3 regions of the Fusibacter sp. genome follow, and region 3 is predicted to be linked to each of the others. Evidence: predicted binding sites of a transcription regulator. Region 3 holds the regulator's gene; each other region holds the start of a gene.
The links. Region 3 encodes HrcA, which represses chaperone genes, less so after heat shock. Its sites were predicted from a motif close to TGTTAGCACTCNNNNNNNNNGAGTGCTAACA; they were not measured.

Region 1 (8,895 bases), on a different contig from region 3:
CCACTCATAGGATGACTGTCTACACCAAGTTCTTTTGCTGCAAGCATGATCGACATTGCATACAAGCCAGCATTGCTTTCTGCAAACTTGATTTTTCTTTCTTCTGAGCTACCATATAAGAATCCAGCAGCATTAATTGCATTTTGTGTCTGTTCATCACCAGCAATGGTTTTAAGTTCTTCCCAAACTGAGTTCTCTGTAGAATAGCCTTCTCGGTCACCTACCACGATTAGTGTAATTGGCGCTTCTTTAATCTTTGGTTGCTTGTTTGCATTTTGGAATAAAACTTCCTTTTGCGCCTCCGAACTTACTGCAATTACACGCCATGGTTGTAGATTGAATGCAGATGGTGTAAACCCTGCAAGATCTATAATTTCCTTTAAAGTCTCTAATGAAACTTCTTTGTCTGGGTTAAAAAAATTCACTGATCTTCTTTCTGTAAAAACTTCTCTTAATAACATATTGTGCCTCCTTTAGACTTATGCTTATCCTATTTTTGCACTCAGAGTGATAAATTGAAATTATATTACTAATTAGTGATACTTGTTTAAAAAAAAGGAAATTGACTCCTAAAGAAGCCCGTTTACCTTTTTCAATAATTGATGAAGTTCATGCTTTTCATCATAGGTCACTAATTTAAAAAACTGATTTAACTCTTCCACATGAAGTTCAAAGACTTCTTTAATTAAGGCTTCACCTTTCTGAGTTAAGCAAATCGTAAATGCTCTGCGATCTTCAAGATTACACTGTTTTACTACGAGACCTTCCTTCTCAAGATTCTTTATGACTACTGTCATATTACCACTGGTAGAAAGCGTTTTCTCAATAATCTCACAAATCTTCATATTGCCTTTATGGTATAATGCCTCGAGTACGCCAAACTGCGCAACTGTCAGTCCATAGTCAGACAAAAACCGCTGAAGCTCTCTTCCCAACGAAAGTTGAGTTCTTGTGATTGCTATAACCAATTTTAAGTTAATTTCATTTTCATCACCGTAAGTGCTTATCTTCTTCATGCTTTTAATATATCACTAACTAGTGACAATGTCAACCCATTAATGACCTTTCTTTTTTTCTTTTTTCTTAAGTTGTTTTTTTTCGAATTTCATTTTTTCAAGTTGTTCTTTAAGTGCAGTATTTTTTGTTTTTCTAAGCTTTTTCATCGACTCTCGCTCAAGTCTGATGGCCTCTTGTGCCTTTGTTGAAAGACCTGATGCATTCAATTCTTTTGAAATTAAACGCTGTACCCTTTTAGGATTAATTCGCCTAGTAGTGCTTACTGAACGTCCATCAACATCATAGTATTGACTGAACTTAAGCTTATAATAACTTTTTTCTACAAATGCTAGAAGCGTCTCAACTTTTGGTTCCTCTCCAAAAATGACTTTACTAACACTCAACTCATTTTGGTTTTCTGACTCAAAAACACCAATCCAATATGGATTCTCAAAAAAAACGGTAAATCGATTCATATCTTCCTCCTGTTTTACGCATTTTTGAGAATGGACAACCCCAGGAGGGCAGGTTACTGACAGCTAGCTGCATCCGGACTACCAACCGGATTGTGTTTTTATCTCTGCATTTTCATATTATCTAATTCGATACACTTTGTAAAGTGGTGAATATCAATTGTGATGTTTCTTGATCATAATCAATTCTCACATCATTTGAATCCGTTATTTGACCAGAGAGCAACTTCCTTCCGATTTGAGTTTCAATAACCTTTTGAATATATCTCTTTAGTGGCCTTGCACCGAACTCAGGTACATATGCCTTTTCGATGATATAGTCTTTAGCCGCATCCGTTAAACTTAAATGAATTTGTCGTTCAATTAAAAGTGACTGTAGTGACTGGATCGTTAAATCTATAATCGCTCTGATTTGTGATTTTTCAAGTGGTGTAAACAGTACCACCTCATCCATACGGTTAATGAACTCAGGTTTAAAGTATTTAAAAAGCATTTGGTGGATTTCATTTCTTGTACTTTCATCGAGTCTTCCTTGCTGAATTCGCTCAAGTAGCAACTGACTTCCAATATTTGAGGTCATAATGATAATTGTATTTTTGAAGTTTACTGTCTTACCCTGGTTGTCTGTTAATCTACCTTCATCCAGTAATTGAAGTAATACGTTAAAAACATCTGGATGTGCCTTCTCTATCTCGTCAAACAATAACACTGCGTAGGGCTTTCTTCTAACGGCTTCAGTCAATTGTCCACCTTCATCATAGCCAACATAACCTGGAGGCGCACCAATAAGACGTGAAACCGCATGCTTTTCCATATACTCACTCATATCAATCCGAATGAGATTATGTTCATCATCAAATAAAGATTCAGCTAATGCTTTTGCAAGTTCTGTTTTACCAACACCTGTTGGTCCTAAAAAGACAAATGTACCAATCGGTTTTTCAGGATCCTTAAGCCCTGAACGTGCCCTAATGACAGCTTCGGATACTGAAGTTACGGCCTCATCTTGACCGATTACACGCTTATGAAGGTGTTCTTCAAGATTTAAAAGTTTATCTTTTTCCGTTTCATTTAGTTTACTCACAGGAATCCCAGTCCATTTGGAAATGATCTCAGCAATCTCTTGCTCAGTTACAGCTTCTTTTAACAGGGTCAAGGAATGAGACTTGGCGTTTATCTGAGCCTCTTCAAGCTGTTTTTCTAGAGTGGCAAGTTTACCATATTTGAGACTTGCTAGTTTCTCCAAGTCGTATGCCCTTTCAGCTTCTTCGATTTCTAGTCTGACCTTTTCTATCTGAGCCTTAATGTTTTTTTCATTTGATAGAATTTGTTTTTCGACTTCCCATTGTGCTTTCATATCCTGTGACTTCTCTTTAGATCTGGTAATTTCATCCTCTATTTGCTTTAATCTTTCCTTTGCCTGCTTGTCCGTCTCTTTGGACAATGCTTGTTTTTCAATTTCTAGCTGAAGTTGGCGGCGTAATATTTCATCTAAATCACTTGGCATGCTGTCTATTTCAGTGCGAATCATGGCAGCCGCTTCATCCATAAGGTCTATAGCCTTGTCTGGTAGATATCTCTCTGTGATATAACGCGCGGATAAAACCGCACACGCCACAAGTGCAGAATCAGTTATTCTAACCCCATGATGAATTTCAAAACGATCCTTCAAACCCCTTAATATAGAAATTGTATCTTCAACATTTGGTTGATCCACTAGAACAGTTTGAAAACGTCGCTCAAGTGCAGCATCCTTTTCAATGTATTTTCGATACTCATTCAAGGTCGTCGCACCAATACAATGCAGCTGTCCACGCGCTAGCATAGGTTTAAGAAGATTACCCGCATCCATTGCACCTTCTGTTTTTCCAGCACCCACAATGTTGTGAAGTTCATCGATAAACAAGATAATTTCGCCATCAGAATTTTCAACTTCACCCAGCACAGCTTTTAAACGCTCTTCAAACTCACCTCTGAATTTAGCCCCTGCGATTAGCGCGCCCATATCAAGTGCATAGACCTTCTTGTTTTTTAAGTTCTCTGGCACATCACCGCTTAGTATTCTCTGAGCTAAGCCCTCCACAATTGCAGTCTTACCAACACCTGGCTCACCAACTAAAACCGGATTATTTTTGGTTCTTCTAGACAGTATTCTGATGACCCTTCTGATTTCTGAATCACGTCCAATGACTGGATCAAGCTTACCTGTTTTAGCCAGTTCAATCAAATCCTGAGCATACTGATTAAGGGCATCATAAGTAGATTCAGGGTTATCGGTAGTCACTCGTTGATCATTTCTAATCGCCTTCATTGCATTTAAAAATTTCTCTTTATCTATATTGTATTTGCCAATCAACTTAGCTGAAAAAGTGCCTTTTTCATTTAAAAGTGCAAGATAGACATGTTCAACACTAATATAATCATCACCAAATCTTTGACTTTCTTCCTCAGCATAAATCAAGAGTTGATTTAAACGTCGTGTTCCCATAACTTGAACTTCATTCCCATAAACTGCTGGTAAGGATTCAAGATGTTTCTCTAATTCATTGAGATACGCCGTCACATCAATACCCATAACCTTAAGCATCTTACTGATTAAACTATTTTCTATTTTGAGGAGTCCATAGTGTAAATGCTCTCCATCAACCTTTGAATGATTGTATTTTATTGCCATTTTATGTGCCATTTCAATAGCTTCACTCGTTTTTTGTGTCATTTTCTCAAGATTCATTTTATGCACCTCCCATTTTATTAGCACTCTCTTCTGTCGAGTGCTAATTTAAGTATAAAATAAAATTTCCCCTTTTTCAATCCATGTAAATCGATTATATGTAAATTTTTTATGAAAAAAAGATGCTGTATTCTTCGTTTTATTCATACCAATAAACGAAATCACACAACATCTTTTTCTTTATTTGTTAGCTACATTTTCAGTTTTTAACCAGGCTTGATTTTCTTCCAGTTTCACAGAAAAAACCCTACCATAGTTCTCTTCATATTTTGATTGGTGGTATTTAAACAACATTTCTTTGTTAAACTTACCCACAATCTCTATTTTACCAGTTTCATGGCTCATGCAGAATTTAATTCTCTTACTATGTCCATGCATTAATTTTTTAGCATTTTCAACGATATCATATGCTTCGCTAAGAGGAACTTGAAATTGGTTCTTTACACCTTTTACTGGTCTACATTGGAAAATGTAGTAAGGTACAATCCCGTTTTTAACAAGTCCATTTATAAGAGTAGCAAGTGTCTCTGGCTTATCATTGACACCTTTTAAAAGAACTGTCTGATTGTTCACGATGATGTTGTGATCCAGCAGACTTTTGATAGATCGAATTGCTTCTTCAGTCAATTCGTTAGGATGATTAAACTGGGTAACTATATAAATACGTTTCTTTTTGGAATATTTATCTAGGAGTCCCAATAAATCTTGATCAGAATAGATACGTTCAGGAAAAACGACTGGCGTTCGTGTTCCAAATCGAATGAAATCGAGATGGTCAATTGTAACAAGCTCTTGTAAATAAGCTTCTATCATTTCATTTTCAAGTAGAAATGAATCACCACCGGTGATTAAAACGTTGTTAATCTCCTTATGGTCTCTAATATACGCAACTGCTTCCTTTATAAAACTAAGTGTTTCGCTTGTATTTGTTCCAACAAGTCTTTTTCTAAAACAGTGCCTGCAGTACATTGCGCATTTGTTTGTGGATAAAAGCAGTGCGGTTGTGCCATACTTATGTTGTAAACCTTGCATCTTCGTATTTTGTGATTCACCACTCGTATCAAAATCTCCATCCATATCAAACTCGCCGATAGATGGTATTGCCATTTTTCTTATAGGATCATTTGGATCCTCTGGATCAATTAGATTTAAATAATAAGTTGTTGACGATATCGGAAAATGCTTTGAAATTTTATCATAAGCCTTTTCCTCTTCTGGTGAAATCCGAATGAATGCTTTGAGTTTTTCAACATTATTGACGTTGTTCTTCAAAGAATCCTTCCAGGCCATTTTTACCCCCTTTAATTTAATTTCATGTGTTAAATAATAAGTTACACTTAACTCACTTTATAATTATACCATAAAAACTTATCAATAAAAAGGCAATGATTACCATATTGTAATACTCAAATTCTTTTTAAGACTCATTTCACCAGCTGAAGTGATATATGCAAATTAATTTGTTAATTTTTTGTCTTTATATTCATTTTTACAAGGCCCTTTTTATCTCATATTGTATTTCTATTTTGTAATATTTATTACAATCGCGTAACATGATAATGGTTTTTTTCATCCCAAGCAGCCTTTTAAAACCAGCGCCACACCTTTTGTTTCTATTTCGTAACTTTTAGCTTTGTTTACTACATTTTTATCTTAATTAAATTGGATTTATAAGATTGAACCCATTATTTGATTGTGATATTATTAACGCATAAAACGTATTATGCATTTTAACCTTGCTTCGGTGTATATATATACAAACATTATGCGTGATTTTTAACGATTTTGTCATTTAGGTGATTGTTTATTCCAATCATTTTATGAATCACTGGATTTACATCTGCTATAGTCCCCTATTAAACAGCCCAAAAATTAATAGTCCTAAACCTGTATTACCTATATTCCTTTAAAAACGCTAGATTATAGCAGATGTAAAGTTTCCAGATTTAAAGCAAGTTTATTCATTAATCTTATAAATTCATTAAAAAAGGAGTACCCTCATGGAAATTAAAGTATGTATCGGCAGCGCCTGTCACTTAAAAGGCTCATATGATGTTATTAAGAAATTTCAAGCTTATATCACGAAACATCAATTAGATGAAGCCATCATATTAAAATCTTCTTTTTGTCTCGGCAAATGTTCGGATGCCGTTTCAGTGCAAATCGACTCTAATGAAATTATTTCAATGACACCTGACGCTGTTGAAGGCTTTATGGATCATCTAAAGAAGAAGGTGATCTAATTGGACTTTATTAAGTTTGATCATGATCTTTGCGATGAGTGTTTTAAATGCCTTCGCGCATGCCCTACAAAGGCCATTGCCTTTACCAACAGAAGTAGACACATTATTGATCATCTTTGTATTAAATGTGGCTTATGTCAAATTCACTGTAGTCAAGGGGCCTTATCAATTCAACTGGATCTTGAGAAAGTTAAATTCGCAATTAAAGCTGAAAAACGAGTTCTTGTCTCACTTGCCCCTTCATTTGCAGGTGTATTCAATATGAAGGCACCTGAACAGATGGTAACAGCATTAAAAAAGCTAGGCTTTGAAGTTGTTGAAGAAACTGCAAGGGGGGCTGAAATCATATCACTTGAATATGAAAAAGCCATCGGCAATGGCAGTACAGATAACATCATTACAAGCTGTTGTCCTTCAAGCAACTACCTCATCGAACACTACTATGAAAATGCAACTAAAGCTGTGATTCCTGTAGTTTCACCCATGTCTGCTCATGGACTGGATATGAAAACACGTTACGGGACTGATCAAGTAACAGTATTTATTGGCCCTTGCTTGGCAAAAAAAGCAGAGGCCGTAGATCATCCAACAGCAATTGATGCTGTTATAACATTTAAAGAACTTGAGGGATGGCTGGCTGAAGAAGGCATTATTTTATCAGACCTTGAACCGACACCCTTTGATACACCTGTCAGCAAAAGGGGAAGAGCCTATCCGATGGGTGGGAGTTTATGGAAACGAGATTTAAAAACACGAATCAACCCAAACTACAAATACATTCACGTGGATGGCATTGAGGATTGCAAGCTCTTTTTAGATGCCGTTGAAAGTGGAGAAATCAAAGGCTACTGCGCTGAGCTAAACATATGCTCAGGCAGTTGTATAAACGGCCCAGACGTTCCTTCAGAAGCACCATCACTTTATAAAAGACTGAATCTATTAAGCGAGTACGTTGAAAAGACACCTTTCTTACCAACTGATAAGCCTTATGCAGATGATCGATTAACAAGCGAAGAACTTCACAAAGACTTTATACCTAAACTCGTCAACACCATTGCAGTCAACGATCATCAGATTTCAGAGATACTCGTTAAAATGGGGAAATATACTCTAAAAGATCAACTAAACTGTGGGGCCTGTGGTTATAGCTCATGCTACGAAAAGGCAGTTGCCATTACAAAGGGTTTTTCTGATATAGACATGTGCCTTGATACATTGCGTAAAAAAGCCGAGAGCCTTCAAGCAATCATTTTTGATAACAGCCCTAATGCCATTTGTATATTAGACGCTGAGAGGAGAATACAAGAAGTTAACCCTTCTTTTAACCAACTCTTCAATGCCACAAAAATTAAATTGACCTATTGGCCAATTGCGGCATTAATTGATGATACCATCTTTGAAGAAATTGCAGACTCCAATTGTCATCATATGAGCAAGAAAATATATTTGCCAACTGTAGACCGCACCTTTTACTCCAACGTTGTCAAAATTCAGAACGGCAAGATCTATGTTGGTATCTTCACAGACATTACTGAAGCTGAAAGCAATCGAGAAGAACTAGAAAAAGTAAAGGAAGAAACACTCATTACATGTCAAAAAGTCATTGAAAAGCAAATGAGAGTGGCTCAGGAAATTGCGAGCCTACTCGGAGAAACCACAGCTGAAACCAAGATTGGTTTAAATAAGCTCAAGAAATTAGTACTTACTGAAGGTGGTGAGTAAAATGTCATTGGATTATTATCTAGATGTCGCACATCATTCATTGAACAAGTTTGGCGAAGAGCTCTGTGGTGACAAGGTAGAAGTCATAAAAACGGACCAGAGAATGATTGTCGTATTGGCTGACGGACTCGGCAGTGGCGTTAAAGCCAATATACTTGCCACCTTGACCAGCAAAATCATGATTACAATGCTTGAACAAGGAGCTGATATAAAAGATACCATCGACACCATCACGCATACCCTTCCCGTCTGTACCGTTAGAAATATTGGCTACTCAACATTTACGATTCTTGAGATTGACAACGACCTAAATGCCAGAATCATCGAATTCGATAATCCACCTGTTTTTATATTGAGGAAACATAAAATTCTGCCTGTGAGCAAGACCAAAATGCGGTCGGCAGATAAGCAAGTATGGATTAGTGAAATCAAACTTGAAGTCGATGACGAAATAACCCTCTGTTCAGACGGTGTTATTCATGCTGGTGTTGGGAAGCTTTTAAATCACGGTTGGGAATGGGACCATGTTGCTGACTTCCTAGAAGTTCAAAAGACGCCTTCTGCAGAACAGTTGAATCGAAGGTTGATAGAGACCTGTAAGAAACTTTATGATGATCATCCTGGTGATGACACCACTGCTGTAACGGTTAAAGTAAGACACCCACAATGGTTGCAAGTTCTCACTGGCCCTCCTGAACTCAAGGCCAAGGATTCAGAAATTGTCTCTAAT
Region 2 (7,246 bases), on a different contig from region 3:
CTTAGTAGGGTCAACGATACCCGCTTTGATCATGTTCACGTACTCACCCTTAAGTGCATCAAAGCCGATGCCCACTTCTGCATCTTTAACTTTCTCAACAACTACTGAACCTTCAAGGCCAGCGTTGAAGGCAATTTGTCTAACTGGCTCTTCAAGCGCTCTTGCAATAATAAGGGCACCTGTTTTTTCATCGCCCACAAGCGTTTGAGCTAGGTCAACCACTTTAGAAATTGCAGCGATCAGCGCTGTACCACCACCTGGTACAATACCTTCTTCAACAGCAGCACGTGTTGCATTAAGAGCATCTTCTATTCTGAGTTTCTTTTCTTTCATTTCAACTTCAGTTGCAGCACCTACTTGGATTACAGCAACACCACCTGCAAGTTTAGCAAGTCTTTCTTGTAATTTTTCACGGTCAAACTCAGATGTTGTCTCATCAAGTTGCATTTTGATTTGACCAACTCTTTCATCGATAAGGGCTTTATCGCCTAAACCATCGATGATCGTTGTGTTGTCTTTGTCAATTTTAACTGATTTTGCACGGCCTAACATATCAAGCGTTGTAGATTTAAGATCGTAGCCAAGCTCGTCTGAAATCACAACACCACCTGTTAAGATTGCAATATCTTGAAGCATTGCTTTTCTTCTATCGCCAAAGCCTGGTGCTTTAACAGCAACACAGTCAAATGTACCTCTTAATTTGTTTACGATTAAAGTTGTTAAGGCTTCGCCTTCAATATCTTCAGCAATAATCAAAAGTTTGCCGCCACCTTGGACGATTTGCTCAAGGACAGGTAAAATCTCTTGAATATTTGTGATTTTCTTATCTGTGATCATGATAAATGGATTTTCAAGTACTGCTACCATTTTTTCAGGATCTGTAACCATGTAATGTGATAAGTAGCCTCTGTCAAATTGCATACCTTCAACCACTTCGAGTTGAGTGCTGTTTGTCTTAGACTCTTCAACTGTGATAACGCCGTCTTTACCGACTTTTTCCATCGCTTCAGAGATGATTGCACCAACAGTTCTGTCTGCAGCTGAAATCGACGCTACATCCTCAATATCTTTCTTATTTTCAATGAGAATGCTCTCGCTTTTAATCACTTCTACAGCAACCGTTACCGCTTTCTCGATTCCCGTTTTAAGAATCATTGGGTTAGCACCTGCTGCTACGTTCTTTAAACCTTCTCTAATGATTGCTTGCGCTAAAATTGTTGCAGTTGTTGTACCATCACCTGCCACATCGTTTGTCTTAGTCGCAACTTCTTTAACCAATTGAGCACCCATGTTTTCAAATGGATCTTCAAGTTCAATTTCTCTTGCAATGGTCACACCGTCATTGGTGATAAGAGGTGATCCATATTTTTTCTCTAATATAACATTACGGCCTTTAGGCCCCAAAGTCACTTTAACTGTGTTTGCTAATTTATCCACACCCGATTCAAGTTTTTTACGGACATCTTCACCGAATTTAATATCTTTAGCCATTTTTATATCCTCCTATATCATTAAAACCTTATCAATCTTTTACTCTACGATTGCGAGAATATCCTCTAATTCGCAAATTGTAAGTTCTTCGTTATCTACCTTTATCTCAGTACCTACATATTTTTTAAATACGACTTTATCACCGACTTTTACGTCTTCAACTTCTTTTCCAACAGCTACGATTTCAGCCATTTGAGGCTTTTCCTTTGCTTGAGATGGTAAAACGATACCACTTGCTGTTTTCTCTTCTGCTTCTAATTTCCTAATAATAACTCTTTTTCCTAATGGTTTTAACATAAAAACTGCCTCCTCTAAACATTCAAATTATATATTCCTCTAAATCATTTGCCAATACTTAAGTATGCAAATATCAATGCATAACCCTTTATTTAGAGCACATTCTCATCATAATACATGTTCATCAAAAAATCAAGCATTTTTAGCACTCGTTTTGATAGAGTGCTAACAAATTAACAATTTGTTTAAATTTACATCTCATTCATCATTTTAGATGCTGTAATCACTGCATCAAGATAGAGCTGATTGATCACAGAATAATCTACCTGATGGTCTTCTGTGATATCGATAATCATATCCCAATTGCCTTTTTCGTAGTATTTTAAGAGTCTTAAGAGGTCATGAAATGGATTTTTAACCCCCATAAGGGCACTTTTTACATCTTCTTTTAGTGGCAACTGTTCCAAGACCTCAAACAAGGGTTTCTCCATTATGGTGTCAATCAGGGAGAACAATCCAAGGAGAAAGGCTTCAGTTTCTCTGTGTTCAAGCCCAAAATGACGTGATACTTGCTCTGAAAATATAGCCCTGATCAATGAAACCTTGATGATTTCCTCTGGTTTCTCCGAGCTAATGTCTCTGAGCATAATCAGGGTTACCCATTTTCTAATTTCATTTAACCCCAGCATGGTAAGGGCATGATTTATACTGGTGATTTCGCTGTTGGAATAAAATGCAGGCGAATTAATCAATCTAAGGAGCTTATAAGCCAAGGACATATCACTTTTAACGATTTCTGACAACTTATCAAAGCTCGGTTCGTCATTTACAGTTTCTTTGAGAATCTCCATATAATTAAAGGTAGACACGTTGATGCCCTTGCTTCTACAAATGATAGGCTTTTCGAAGAAAAATCCCTGGAACAATTCATAACCAAAGCTCACCGCTTCTTCAAAATCTCGGTATGTTTCCACTTTTTCAGCTAAGAGCTTAATCCCTTTGCTTTTGTATTTATCTGCCACGATTTTTCGGCCTTCAAATCCCAAAACTAAAAAATCAACTTTTACAATATCCACATAGGGTAAAATGGCATCAAATTTTTCATTGTCTACAAAATCATCGAGGGCAATGGTATAGCCCTTTTCTTTTAGATTTTTAATTTTTTCCACAAAACGGTCATCTACCTCAACCGTTTCAAGAATCTCTATGGTTAAAGCATCCGGCGAAATTAAAAGGGGTAAATCCTCCATAAGTAGATTCTTAGTAAAATTAATAAAAGCCTTCTTACCACCGGTTAACCCTTCCATACCAAAATTTACAAGCGCATCTGATACAACAGTGGTGGTTGCAAGATCCCCATCAAAGTCTTCTTCGTAGATGTTTTTAACACCCTGTCGATATAAGATTTCATATGCGACGACGCGCTTTTTGACATTAAAGATGGGTTGCCTTGCTAAAAATACATCCATCGTCTTCATTTTATATCACCAATCCCATTCTTATTTTCTCTCATATAATAGAAGAGAAACTGTTGAGCATAGCCACCGTAATCCGTAAAATAATTTTCAACAAAATCCTTGTAAGCCCTTGGATGGTCCTCTACTTCATACAGGGTTTGAAGCATTTTTTTTACCCATGTATCAATGGGAAAGGCTTGCTTATGTCCCAAGCTAAAAAGCAATACACAGTCTGCTACCTTTTCCCCAACCCCATAAAACTTCGTCAATTCATTCTTTGATTCTATGTAAGAAAGTTGACGCATTTTCTCAAGATCTATGCTTTCCTCTAATATTCGTTTTGCTGTAAGCGAAACTGCTTTAGCTCTATAGCCAATGCCTTTGACCTGGAGTGCTTCTAAACTGGCCTCTGCCAATGCCTCAACCGTGGGAAAACTATAATATTCACGACCGTCAATGGTGCCGATATAGGTGCCAAACCGCTGCGATAGTGCCTCAACGCTCATTTTAATTTTCGGAATATTGTTATTTGCTGAAATAATAAAGGTTATAAGTGTCTCAAAAGGCTCTTGGTTTAAGAGGCGCATGCCCTTATAATTTGAAACTGCCGTTTTGAGAAAACGGTCTTTTTTCTTTAAATGTTTCCAAATAGAGTCATAATCCGCATGCTCGTCAAAATAATGTGCTAAATAGGCATCCTCAATTGGATACAAGGCCTTTTCAATTTCAACCCGGTAGTCTCTAGCATCCGGTCTAAGGGTAAGTACAGCACCTTTTACAATTCCCCTATACCCATTTTCACATTTTTCCCATCTAAAACATTGACCGCATTCAAAAGTTGATACCGGTTCAAAATGACTTGATTTTAAAACCATATTGCCTCCCTAATCATTGGTATTATTATATCTTAAATAGGTAAAAATAGCCACATTTAGGACAAAGTCTCTCAAAAAGAAGCTCTAATTTTTAAGGCGGCCTAAAGGCGCTTCCTACCAACATATAGGGCTTATTTGAAAGCCAATATTTCAAAGTTCAACTTATATGCATCAGGCCATAAAAAAACACCCAAAGTGAAAAATGCGTTTCACCTTGGATGTTATTAAAATCTATTGATTTGGCAGGAAGCCCAGTACCACTTCCCTCGCCTCATTGTATAATGTTCTTTCTGAAATCCTTAAAAGCTGGTGATCGGATACCAGGAGCTCGCCATTGATCACAGTGTGACATACATCTCTATTAGATGCATTATAAACAATTTGGGCATAGACGTTCTCAACATCTAGTGGCACGAGCATGGATTCCAAACGGTCGACTCTTAAAGTGACAATGTCTGCTTTTTTACCACTTTCAATACTGCCGATTTCGGATGCCTTTCCAAGGGCTTCTGCCGCCCTTATGGTTGCCATTTCAAAGACCTTTCTGGCATTCATAATGGTAGAATCCAGTTGGTTGCCCTTGTGAATCAAGGCTGCCATTCTCATTTCCATGAACATGTTGAGTTCGTTGTTGCAAGGACTGCCATCTGCACCAAGCGTCACCTTAGCCCCTCTTTGAAGCAATTCCTCAACAGGTGCAAAACCTGATGCCAATTTCATGTTTGAACTTGGACAATGGGCAATTACAGTTTCAGAGTCTATCAAATATTGCTTTTCTAGTTCGTTCAGGTGGATACAATGGGCAAGGATTACATGCTTTCCTAAAAACCCAATCTTTTTTAAATACTCAATGTTTTCCATACCAGTTCTATTTCTAACAATCGCAATTTCACCCTTATTTTCAGAGGCATGGGTATGAAGTCTCACATCAAACTCACGGCTCAATTTCACACTTTCTTTCAAAAGATCTTCTGAGCATGAAACGACAAACCTTGGTGCCAATGCATATTCAATCAAACCCTTGTTGGTCTGGTGCCACTTTTTAATCAATCTCTTACTCTCTGAAATTGAAGAAGCCATGTCTTCCATAAGACCACTTGGTACACCTTCATTGTAATCCATCATACATTTTCCACTAATAGCCCTGATGCCCATTTCCTTAATGGCTTCAAAACTTGAATCGGTATGGTTGACCGTTTCCATATTGACAATGGTTGTCGTGCCGCTCTTTATGAGTTCACCAACCCCGACCATGGATGAAATGTAATTAGATCGTGCTGTATGGGCCGCTTCGGATGGCCATATTTTAGTCTTTAACCAATCCATTAACTGTAGGTCATCACCAAAGCCTTTAAATAGGGTCTGGGTCAAATGCGTATGCGTCTGAATCAAACCTGGTATAATCAACTGGCCCGTACAATCTATAACTTCATCTGCTTCAACAAACAAGGTTTTTATCTCTAAAAAATTATTTTCCTTTTCAAAGGGCTCATGCTTTACGATGCTTTGAATTTTGTCATTTTCAATCAAAACACTCCCATAATAAACATCTCTATTAGGGTTCATCGTTACAATAAGTCCGTTACCCAATACTCTTTTCATGCCTCAACTCCACATCTTATTTAATCGCGCTACTCTCTCTTATAGTCTATAAGATAAGGCGTCGGAGTTCATTATGAAAAGTATCCAATTAGGTTCCCATTATTTAGAATTTTTTCTACGCAGGTAAAGTTCTCGAACTGGTCTTAAAAGCTCAGGGTGTCTCATGGACTTCATCCTTGGAAATGCACGGTACAATCTTAAACCATATATTTTTTCGGCAACTTCATTTTTCACAATTGCCGCTTCATTTTGTCGTTTTTCAATTGTCTCTCTTAGGTTATTTTCTACAAATTCAAGACGGTCTTTTAGCTCTTGCTCAATTTTGTCAATGACCTCGTAATTGAAATCTTCAATTCTGCCTTTTAGTTCACTTGAAAGTGATATTCTCTTGTCTTCAATTTCCCCTTTGACACGTTCAAGTTCTTGTCTTAATGGCTGACTCAAACGCTCAACATCAAGTCTCAACTGTGCACTGATTCTTTCAAGTTCCAAAATCAAGTTTCTCAAGTTAATCATGCCTCTGACGGTCTTATAGCCATCTACTGTAAAATAAGTCACAAGCATTATGCCCAGTGGCACATATAAAGGACCTTCCAACAAGGAGATGCCCTGCATAATAAGTGGATTGACAATCTGAATCACAAAAACGCCAATGAAAGCCCAATAGATAGAAAACTTTAAGCAGACATAACCCATAATGTTAAATTTTTCATCAGAATAATCCCACCACTTTGCATGGAACATCTTCTCTAGGAGATATCCTGTAAGCCATTCAATGCTTGAAGTCACAAGGAATACCATCAAAAATATTCCAGGCAAGCCCATACCTGATCCTGTTGCCACTAATCCATTAAGGCCTTCTACCATACTAAAAATTGCAATGGCACCAATGCCATAGATTGGACAGAATGGACCATATAAAAAGCCCCTATTGATCCACTTTCTTTCTTTATAATAGGCATAAACCACTTCGGTTAGCCAACCGATAAAAGCGTATATAACAAATACTATAACAAGCGTTGTGAGTTTTACAGCCATCAGTGCCTCCAAGAAAAATGAATTAATTTCTATTAACAATTGATTTTTGTTTCGTATTTCGATATAATTAACATGCAGATTGCATTCCCGTGCAATTAATTCCATTTAACATTTTTTTGTACATACTTAAATCACAAACCCCGATTTAAATATGGTTGTTGCCTTTGTATTATAGCAAAGGCATATTTTTTTGTCTAGATTTCCCAGTCCAAGAATTGACTCTGAGCCTACCAATCATAAAAAAGCACACTAGCAGGTCACCTAAAGTGAGTCTCTAATGTGCTTTTGTTTTTTTGATCATCAACTGCCATTAAATAGTGACCCAGCTCTAACCTGAGTTTACTTTGGCTGTCTATCTTATTATAAGATGATTTTAATCAAGAATACGAATGCAATGATGTACGTTAAAACAGGTACTTCCTTACCTTTGTTTGATAATACTTTTAAAGCAACATATGATAAAACACCAAATACGATACCTTCAGAAATCGAGTACGTTAAAGGCATCATTACAAATGTTAAGAATGCTGGAATTGCTTCAGTGAA
Region 3 (8,895 bases):
TTCCTGCGCCATGACAAACGTCACATTCTTCAGTTCTTAAATATTCAATGTTCTTTTTAACGCCAAAAGCCGCTTCTTCAAAAGATAAAGTTATATCAACTCTGACATCAGCACCTTTTCTTGGACCATTTCGTCTAGATGAAGATGATGAAAATCCGAACCCACCAAACATTTCATTTATGATATCTTCAAAGCCACCAAAACCATCAAAACCGCCAAATCCAGCGCCTGCGCCACCATTTTGATTTACACCGGCATGACCAAATTGATCATAAAGGCGTCTTTTTTCGGCGTCGCTTAATACCTCGTAAGCTTCATTTATTTCTTTAAATTTAGCCTCTGCTTCTGCATTGTCTGGATTTCTGTCTGGATGGTATTGCATCGCAAGTTTTCTATAAGCTTTTTTGAGTTCGTTTTCATCTGCATTTCTCTCGACACCCAACAACTCATAATAATCGCTTTTACTCACTAAAATTCCGCCTTTCTGGTTGAAACCGATTTATAATAGTAAGGCACCCTAAGGTGCCTTGTATTAGTCTACCACTTCGTAATCTGCTTCGTCAACATTATCATCAGAACCTTGACCCATATCTTGCGGTCCTTGTTCAGCTTGAGCTTTAGCGTATAGCTTTTGAGCCAATGGTTGGAATGCATTTGTAAGTGCTTCAAAATCAGCTTTAATTGCTTCTGTATCTTCTGTCAACATTGATGCTTTTAATTTTTCAATTTTAGCATTGATATCTGATTTTTCAGCTTCTGAAACTTCATCACCAAGATCCGTTAATGATTTCTCAATTTCATAGATCATGTTATCTGCTTTATTTCTTTCTTCAATTAATTCTTTTTTCTTACGATCTTCTTCTGCGTGTAATTCAGCTTCCTTAACTTTTTTCTCAATTTCTTCATCAGATAAGTGCGTTGAAGCTGTAATTGTGATGTGTTGAACCTTTCCAGTACCAAGATCTTTAGCACTAACATTTACGATACCATTTGCATCAATATCAAATGTTACTTCAATTTGAGGAACACCTCTTCTTGCAGGTGGAATACCATCTAATTGGAATCTTCCTAAAGTGACGTTATCGCTTGCCATCTGTCTTTCACCTTGTAATACATGGATATCAACAGCTGTTTGGTTATCAGCAGCAGTAGAGAACACTTGGCTTTTCTTAGTAGGAATTGTTGTGTTTCTTTCGATTAATTTAGTAAATACAGAACCCAAAGTCTCGATACCTAAAGATAGTGGTGTAACATCAAGTAATAATACATCTTTAACATCTCCAGAGAGGACACCACCTTGAATTGCAGCACCAAGTGCAACACACTCATCAGGGTTCACGCCTTTATGTGGCTCTTTATTTGTAAATTTCTTAACAGCATCTTGAACTGCAGGAATTCTTGTAGAACCACCTACTAGGATAACTTGTTCGATGTCAGATGGATTTAAACCAGCATCTTTAAGGGCTTTTTTAGTTGGTTCCATAGTCATATCAACAAGATTTTTAGTTAATTGCTCAAATTTTGCACGTGTTAAGTCAATATTTAAGTGAAGTGGACCTTCTGCAGTAGCTGTGATAAATGGTAAGTTAATGTTAGTTGATTGAGTTGTAGAAAGCTCTTTTTTAGCTTTTTCAGCAGCTTCTTTTAATCTTTGAAGCGCCATTTTGTCGTTTCTTAAGTCTACACCATGCTCTGATTTAAATGTCTCAGCTAAATGATCCATAACGATTTTATCGAAATCGTCACCACCCAAGTGGTTGTTACCGTTTGTCGCTAATACTTCGAATACACCATCACCGATTTCAAGAATCGAAACGTCGAATGTACCACCACCAAGGTCGAATACCATGATTTTGTGTTGTTTGTCTGTTTTATCTAAACCGTAAGATAATGAAGCTGCTGTTGGCTCATTGATGATTCTTTTTACATCAAGACCAGCGATTTTACCTGCATCTTTAGTCGCTTGTCTTTGAGCATCCGTAAAGTATGCTGGTACAGTGATTACAGCTTCTGTTACTGTTTCGCCTAAGTAGCTTTCAGCATCTGCCTTTAATTTTTGAAGAATCATAGCTGAAATTTCTTGTGGAGAGTATACTTTGTCGTCAATTTTAACTTTGTGGTCTCTACCCATTTCTCTTTTAATCGAAATAATTGTTCTATCTGGATTTGTGATTGCTTGTCTTTTTGCAGTTTCACCAACAAGTCTTTCGCCTGTTTTTGTAAACGCCACGATAGATGGTGTTGTTCTATTACCTTCCGCGTTAGGAATTACGACAGCCTCGCCGCCTTCTAATACTGATACACACGAGTTTGTGGTTCCTAAGTCAATACCAATTATTTTAGCCATTTTAATTGCCTCCTTATAATTTAACCTTCTAATGTCAATTTTATTATTTTTAACGGACAATAAATAAGTCGTCCTGTTTTTCAATAGATTTACCTTAAAAAATCTTCATATTCGATACGAGCTTAAACGTTCTCACTAGCTCTCATTTAAGACCCCTTTACCTACTGCCTTATTAATTTGAAACCTTTACCATACTTGGTCTAATGACTTTGTCACCCAATAAGTAGCCCTCTTGGAAGACAGCCACTACAGTTTCACCTTCAACGCCTTCAACTTCTTCTGTCATAACAGCATGATGTTTGTCAGGGTCAAACGGCGTATTAATGGCTTCAATTTTCTTTACTTCGTGCTTATCAAAGAAATCATCCAAAGATTTTTTAATCATCTTAACGCCATTTAAGACTTTATCTTCAGCATGGTCCTCTTCGAAAGAAGATAAGGCACGCTCAAAATTATCCATGATCGGTAACATTTCTATAATAAGCTTCTCGTTACCGTATTTAAAAATATCTGTTTTTTCTTTTTCTACACGTTTTCTATAATTCTGGAACTCTGCATTTAATCTTAAATAACGATCATTTAGGTTTTGAATTTCTGCTTTCAACTCTTCTACACCGCTTTCTTGTGTATCACGCTCTTGTGCATTTTCACTCTTGTCATCTGATTCTGCAGTTTCTGAAGCATTTGCCTCATTTATAACAGCCTCATCTGTCTCGACAGTCGTTTCATCGGCAAGTGTTTGATCTTTCTTTTTCTTACTCATCCGTCTCATCCTTTTTAATCATTTTCGTTGTTTTATAAATATATACCAGAAAACAAATCTGATAATGTATTGCTGATGTAATTTACAATTGAAATCACATTGCCATAATCAATACGCTTTGGCCCCATGACGAGTATTTTACCTTCATTTTTGCCATCGACCATATAGGTGGATGTAATGACACTACAATCTTCAAGTTCTTTAATACCTATTTCTGAACCTATTTTAATAGAGAGCTTATTTGTATCAACGACTTCTACCAACCCTTTAAGATTATCCTCTGATTTCATAAAATTAAAGATTTGTTTGGCCTTTTCTGATTCTGAAAATTCAAGTATTGATAAAATGTTTTGCTCACCCGCAATGTGAATTTCATTATCATCTAGGTTCTTAAGAGCATCCTTTAAAATTGGAATTAGATAATCAACAATATTTCCAAAGGTACTCAACTTCTCCTTCAATTTCAATATGGCACGGACATCTATGTTTTCGATGGTTTCTCCCATTAAAAACGATAGCATTGTGTCTGAAATTTTATCCAATATATATTGGTCCGTATTGGCAAGTGCTAATTGAATGCTCTTGACGATGCCGTTATCTGTAACCAAGATTAAGAGTACTTTCTTATCGGTGACTTTAATCATCTTTAAATTGGCCAACTGACATTTATTGAACTGAGGAATGGTCACAACTGATACAAGTCCTGTAAAATCCGCCAATAACTTTGCGGATTGATCTGCAATATCATTTGCCTCGATAATTTTCTTTAATAGAAGCGATTGTATCAGTTCTTTTTGGTCCAAACCAATTGTATGCAAGTTGGTCATGGAATCTACATATAGACGATAACCAAGCTCTGATGGTACCCTGCCAGCTGAAGTATGAGGTTGTTCTAAGTACCCAAGCTCCTCAAGATCTGCCATTTCATTTCTAATGGTTGCAGAACTGATTCCAAGTGGATATTTTTTAGAAATCGTCCTAGAGCCAACCGGTTGAGCTGTGTCTATAAAATCTCTGATGATTGCTTCCAAGATGCGAAGTTGTCTTTCAGATAACATCTTATCACCATCCTTCTGTTAGCACTCATCTTTAAGGAGTGCTAATTCTATATATAATATACCGCCAACCGCTTGACTTGTCAACCTTCTTTTAAAATATTTATAGTCTATTTACAATTCGTTAAAAATCATTTACCGCAGAACTTTGTTTAACACATCTAACCACTCTTCACAAGTTACCACTCTTCCTTTGCGCTAGATGACAACTCATGATATAGAATAAAAGAGATTCGAATCTTACTAAACAGCTCTATGTTCCAAGCTGTTAATAAAATTGAATCTCAGTTTTTTTTAATCTCTACTATATTTCACTTGAAGTATAAACAAGTCTATGACTTCAAATTATAATCGCTTAATTACTCACCCATAAACTCCAAGAATACCTGATTAGACAAGTCTCTACCAAGGGCTGTTAAATAAATTCTATCACCCGAATGATCTAATTCAATTAATTTTTGATTCATGAGCTTTTCAATTTCATTCTTGTATTTTGACATTAGATCAAGCTCGTACTTTAGGTTTATTTCTTTCGCAGAAATCCCCTTGTTGAGTCTTAAACCCAGCATAATGGTTTCAAACAAATCCTCATCTGCCTCAATAGGTATTTCCTCTTCAACCGGTTTAATTTTCTGTTCAAGTGCTTTAATATAGTGGGGAAAATTCGCAAAATTATTGAACCTTAAATTGCCTACTTTACTGTGTGAGGCTATTCCTAGTCCGAGATAGGCTTTATTTTCCCAGTATACCAGATTGTGTTTGGATTCCCTGTTGGGCTTGGCAAAATTTGAAATTTCATATTGATCATAACCATTATCTTTAAGAACGCTTTCAATTAAATGATACATGGCCCTTTCAGTATCCTCATCGGGTAAATTAATTTCGCCTCGTTCATAAGCATTGTACATAGGTGTGCCTTCTTCTAACTTTAGTGCATAAGCGGAGATGTGGTCCGGTTGAAGCTCACTGATGACTTTAAGTGTATATTTGATGTCATCTATGGATTGATTTGGAAGGCCAAACATCAAGTCCAAATTGATATTATCAAAGCCACGTTCCCTGAGACCCTTGTAGGTGGTTAAAAACTCGTTAAAGGTGTGTATTCGCCCAATTGATTTCAATAATGTGTCTTGAGCGGATTGAACCCCCATACTGATACGGTTGATACCAGCCGATAAATAAGCATTAATTTTTTCCTCGTTTAAGGTCCCTGGATTGATTTCTATTGTAAACTCTTCCAAATCCTTTAAAGTGTTAAATGCCTTTATTTGATTAACAATTTCAAGTATATATGACCCTTCAATACTTGAAGGTGTACCACCACCTATAAAAATCGTTTTAATTTTTGAGTCTTTAAGCAAGTCTGAATAAAGTTGTATTTCGGTCTTTAATGCTGAAATATAATTTTCCACAGCATTACTCTTTTCAGCATCGGTCACTTTATATGATACAAAATCACAATATGCGCATTTTTCAATACAAAATGGAATATGAATATATAAACTAATTTCACCATGACTTACCAGTTGATTTACCATTAAACTCATCTGAACCTCCTTTATCTTCTGACTATTACAGGCCCTTTAACCTTTAACCTTTATCATTTAATCAGATTAATCTTGTCTTATGCCTTTGAGCATTATAGGGATAAAAAAGCAATCGGAGAGCCCCGATTGCTTAAATCTTAATTATCGTCAAATTTGAGAACTGATAAAAAGGCTTGTTGTGGTACTTCTACCGAACCAAGCTGTCTCATTTTCTTTTTACCCTCTTTTTGCTTTTCTAATAGTTTTTTCTTACGCGAAATATCGCCACCGTAACATTTGGCAAGAACATCCTTACGCATAGCGCTGATCGTCTCTCTTGCGATTACTTTGGAGCCTACTGCTGCTTGAATAGGGATTACGAACATTTGACGTGGAATAACTTCCTTCAAACGTTCACATATGATTCTCCCCCTACTCTCTGCTTTTGTCTTATGAACGATCATAGAGAAGGCGTCAATATTTTCCTTATTAAGCAGTATGTCCAGCTTAACAAGCTCTGATACACGATACTCCAAGAACTCATAATCAAGCGATCCATATCCTCTTGTTTTTGATTTAAGGGCATCAAAGAAGTCATAGATTACTTCGTTCAGTGGGAGCTCATAATGCAGCACTACACGCTTCGGATCAAGATAATCCATGTGAAGCATGATACCGCGTCTATTTTGACAAAGATCCATAATATTACCAACATACTCATTTGGTACAATTATGTTTGCTTTTACAATTGGTTCTTCCATTGTACTGATTTCAGTAACAGGCGGTAAATTCGATGGATTTTGAATCATCATAACTTCGCCACTATTGGTTGTAATCCTATAAATTACACTAGGTGCAGTTGCAATGATATCAAGGTCAAACTCCCGATCTATCCTCTGTTCGATGATCTCCAAATGAAGTAAGCCAAGGAAACCACATCTAAATCCAAAACCAAGTGCCACTGAAGTCTCTGGTTCAAATGATAATGCCGCATCGTTTAATTGTAGCTTCTCAAGTGCATCTCTAACCTCATCATAGCTTTCACCTTCAGCTGGATAAATACCACAGAAGACCATAGAGGTCGCCTTTTTATATCCAGGTAATGGCTCAGCAGTTGGTTTTAATGAACTTGTAATTGTGTCCCCAACCCTACAGTCCTTTACATTTTTGATACTTGCAGTGATGTAACCAACATCTCCTGCTCTTAATTCTTCAACAGGAACTGGTCCAGGAACAGAAATACCAACTTCAACGACATCAAACTTTTTGCCAGCTGCCATCATCATGATTTGGTCGCCCTTTTTAACAGAACCTTCCATAATCCTAACAAAAGCTACTGCGCCTTTATAACTGTCATAGTATGAATCGAAGATCAAGGCCTTAAGAGGTGCATCTTCATCACCATCTGGTGGTGGGACAGCTTCTACGATTCTTTCGAGAACATCTTCAATATTAAGCCCGTTTTTAGCAGATATTAATGGGGCATCTTCAGCGATGATCCCAATGATTTCTTCAATTTCTTGAATGATTTCATCTGGTCTTGCACTAGGTAGATCAATTTTATTGAGTACTGGAACGATTTCAAGCCCTTGTTCATCAGCAAGATGAACATTAGCAAGTGTTTGCGCTTCTACACCTTGTGTTGCATCTACTACAAGCAATGCACCCTCGCAAGCTGCAAGCGATCGTGATACCTCATAAGTAAAATCCACATGGCCCGGTGTGTCGATTAAATTAAGCAGATATTCATGTCCATCCTTCGCCTTATACACAAGACGCGTTGTTTGGAGCTTGATGGTAATACCACGTTCTCTTTCAAGATCCATACTATCTAATATTTGCTCTTTCATTTCTCTTTGAGTCAATAAGCCTGTTTTCTCAATAAGACGATCTGCAAGTGTAGACTTACCATGATCAATATGTGCTATTATTGAAAAATTCCTTATATATTTTTGCCTTTCACTAGACATTTATATGCCTCCTTAACAGTGACTGTATATTCTAAACGCAATACGTTTAAACTTCCTTCTGAAAATGTACCTAACAATTATAACATACGATGTTAACCTTCTCAAATATATTTAAAAAAAACTTGATTTCTTATCAGGTGCGTGATAAAATTAGTCTGTTGAAAAACTGCGGGGAGGTGAACACGAATGGCTAATATTAAATCTGCAAAGAAGAGAATCAGTGTTATCAACAAGAAAACAGCTGTTAATAAGGCTAGAAAATCAGCGCTTAAAACTGCTGAAAAAAGATTCTTAGAAGCATTAGCATCTGGCGATAAAAATCTTGCTGAAGAAAAATTAAGATTCTTCGAAAAGAAAATGATTCAAGCTGGTGCTAAAGGAACATTCCACAAGAATGCAGCTTCTAGAAAAGTTTCAAGATTAAGAAAAAGATTAAACGCTGCGGCTGAATAGACGTTTACTTTTAATAATTTTGAAATTCCCCGAAAAAGACCGTGTCAATTTAATATTTGATCAAATATTAAAAAGCGTACATTTATATGTACGCTTTCGTCTTTTTTGTAACCTACCTTATTTTTGTAACCCACCTTAATTATAAGCCACCTTTTTTTAGCCTATTCTTATTCAAAATTAGCCTATAACAAAAAAAAAGCATCCTCAAGACTTTTATTTATAGCCTCACATTTTATATTCATATTCATATTCATATTCATATTCCACATTTCATACTTCATCTATACTAAATTACTATCTTCTACTTGTTGATCGTTTGAATTTCAAATAAGGCCTTCTCTATTAACAAATGAGGAGAAAGTCCAGTAGATTTCATTTCTATATCGACGGTTTCAATGATATCCACAATTTTATGCAAGGACTCAAAAGTGTATTGATTGGCAAAGTGAGATGCTTTCTTGGCTACAAAGGGATGTATGCCAAGTTTGGTTGCAACAATATTACTTGAATAGCCACTTTTAATGAGATATTTTGTTTTCAATATATTTCTAAACTGCTGATTAATCAAATAAAACACCTTGATTTCGGGTTCCCCATTGCCTACCAATTCATTTAGGATGAGCAAACTGGTCTGAATATTCTTCTCACTGATGGCATCAATCATCTTAAAGATGTTGTGCTCTATCGGAATTTCTAAATATTGATTAATGACACGCTCAGTAATTTCATCTTCGTTATTGGAAAGTGATTTGATTGTGTTGTCAACATCATATAGGTTTTT

Region 1: the regulator HrcA is predicted to act here: its motif matches at 4,219-4,249, upstream of clpB (ATP-dependent chaperone ClpB).
Region 2: the regulator HrcA is predicted to act here: its motif matches at 1,929-1,959, upstream of groES (co-chaperone GroES).

The regions. Positions count from the first base shown of each region.
Region 1 is NZ_JBVBZF010000002.1:33,053-41,947, reverse strand. It holds gene AC220I_RS03025 (nitroreductase family protein) at 1-461, opposite strand, end outside; gene AC220I_RS03020 (MarR family winged helix-turn-helix transcriptional regulator) at 570-1,016, opposite strand; gene AC220I_RS03015 (YjdF family protein) at 1,056-1,472, opposite strand; gene clpB (ATP-dependent chaperone ClpB) at 1,594-4,200, opposite strand; gene AC220I_RS03005 (KamA family radical SAM protein) at 4,381-5,490, opposite strand; gene AC220I_RS03000 ((2Fe-2S) ferredoxin domain-containing protein) at 6,201-6,443, shown strand; gene AC220I_RS02995 ([Fe-Fe] hydrogenase large subunit C-terminal domain-containing protein) at 6,444-8,165, shown strand; gene AC220I_RS02990 (SpoIIE family protein phosphatase) at 8,167-8,895, shown strand, end outside.
Region 2 is NZ_JBVBZF010000162.1:347-7,592, reverse strand. It holds gene groL (chaperonin GroEL) at 1-1,491, opposite strand, end outside; gene groES (co-chaperone GroES) at 1,531-1,788, opposite strand; gene AC220I_RS14960 (EAL and HDOD domain-containing protein) at 1,980-3,206, opposite strand; gene AC220I_RS14955 (DNA-3-methyladenine glycosylase family protein) at 3,203-4,060, opposite strand; gene AC220I_RS14950 (5'-deoxyadenosine deaminase) at 4,292-5,662, opposite strand; gene AC220I_RS14945 (putative ABC transporter permease) at 5,762-6,700, opposite strand; partial or broken gene AC220I_RS14940 (solute carrier family 23 protein) at 7,061-7,246, opposite strand, start outside.
Region 3 is NZ_JBVBZF010000032.1:8,448-17,342, forward strand. It holds gene dnaJ (molecular chaperone DnaJ) at 1-469, opposite strand, end outside; gene dnaK (molecular chaperone DnaK) at 533-2,347, opposite strand; gene grpE (nucleotide exchange factor GrpE) at 2,520-3,110, opposite strand; gene hrcA (heat-inducible transcriptional repressor HrcA) at 3,143-4,168, opposite strand; gene hemW (radical SAM family heme chaperone HemW) at 4,525-5,712, opposite strand; gene lepA (translation elongation factor 4) at 5,850-7,661, opposite strand; gene rpsT (30S ribosomal protein S20) at 7,848-8,114, shown strand; gene holA (DNA polymerase III subunit delta) at 8,416-8,895, opposite strand, start outside.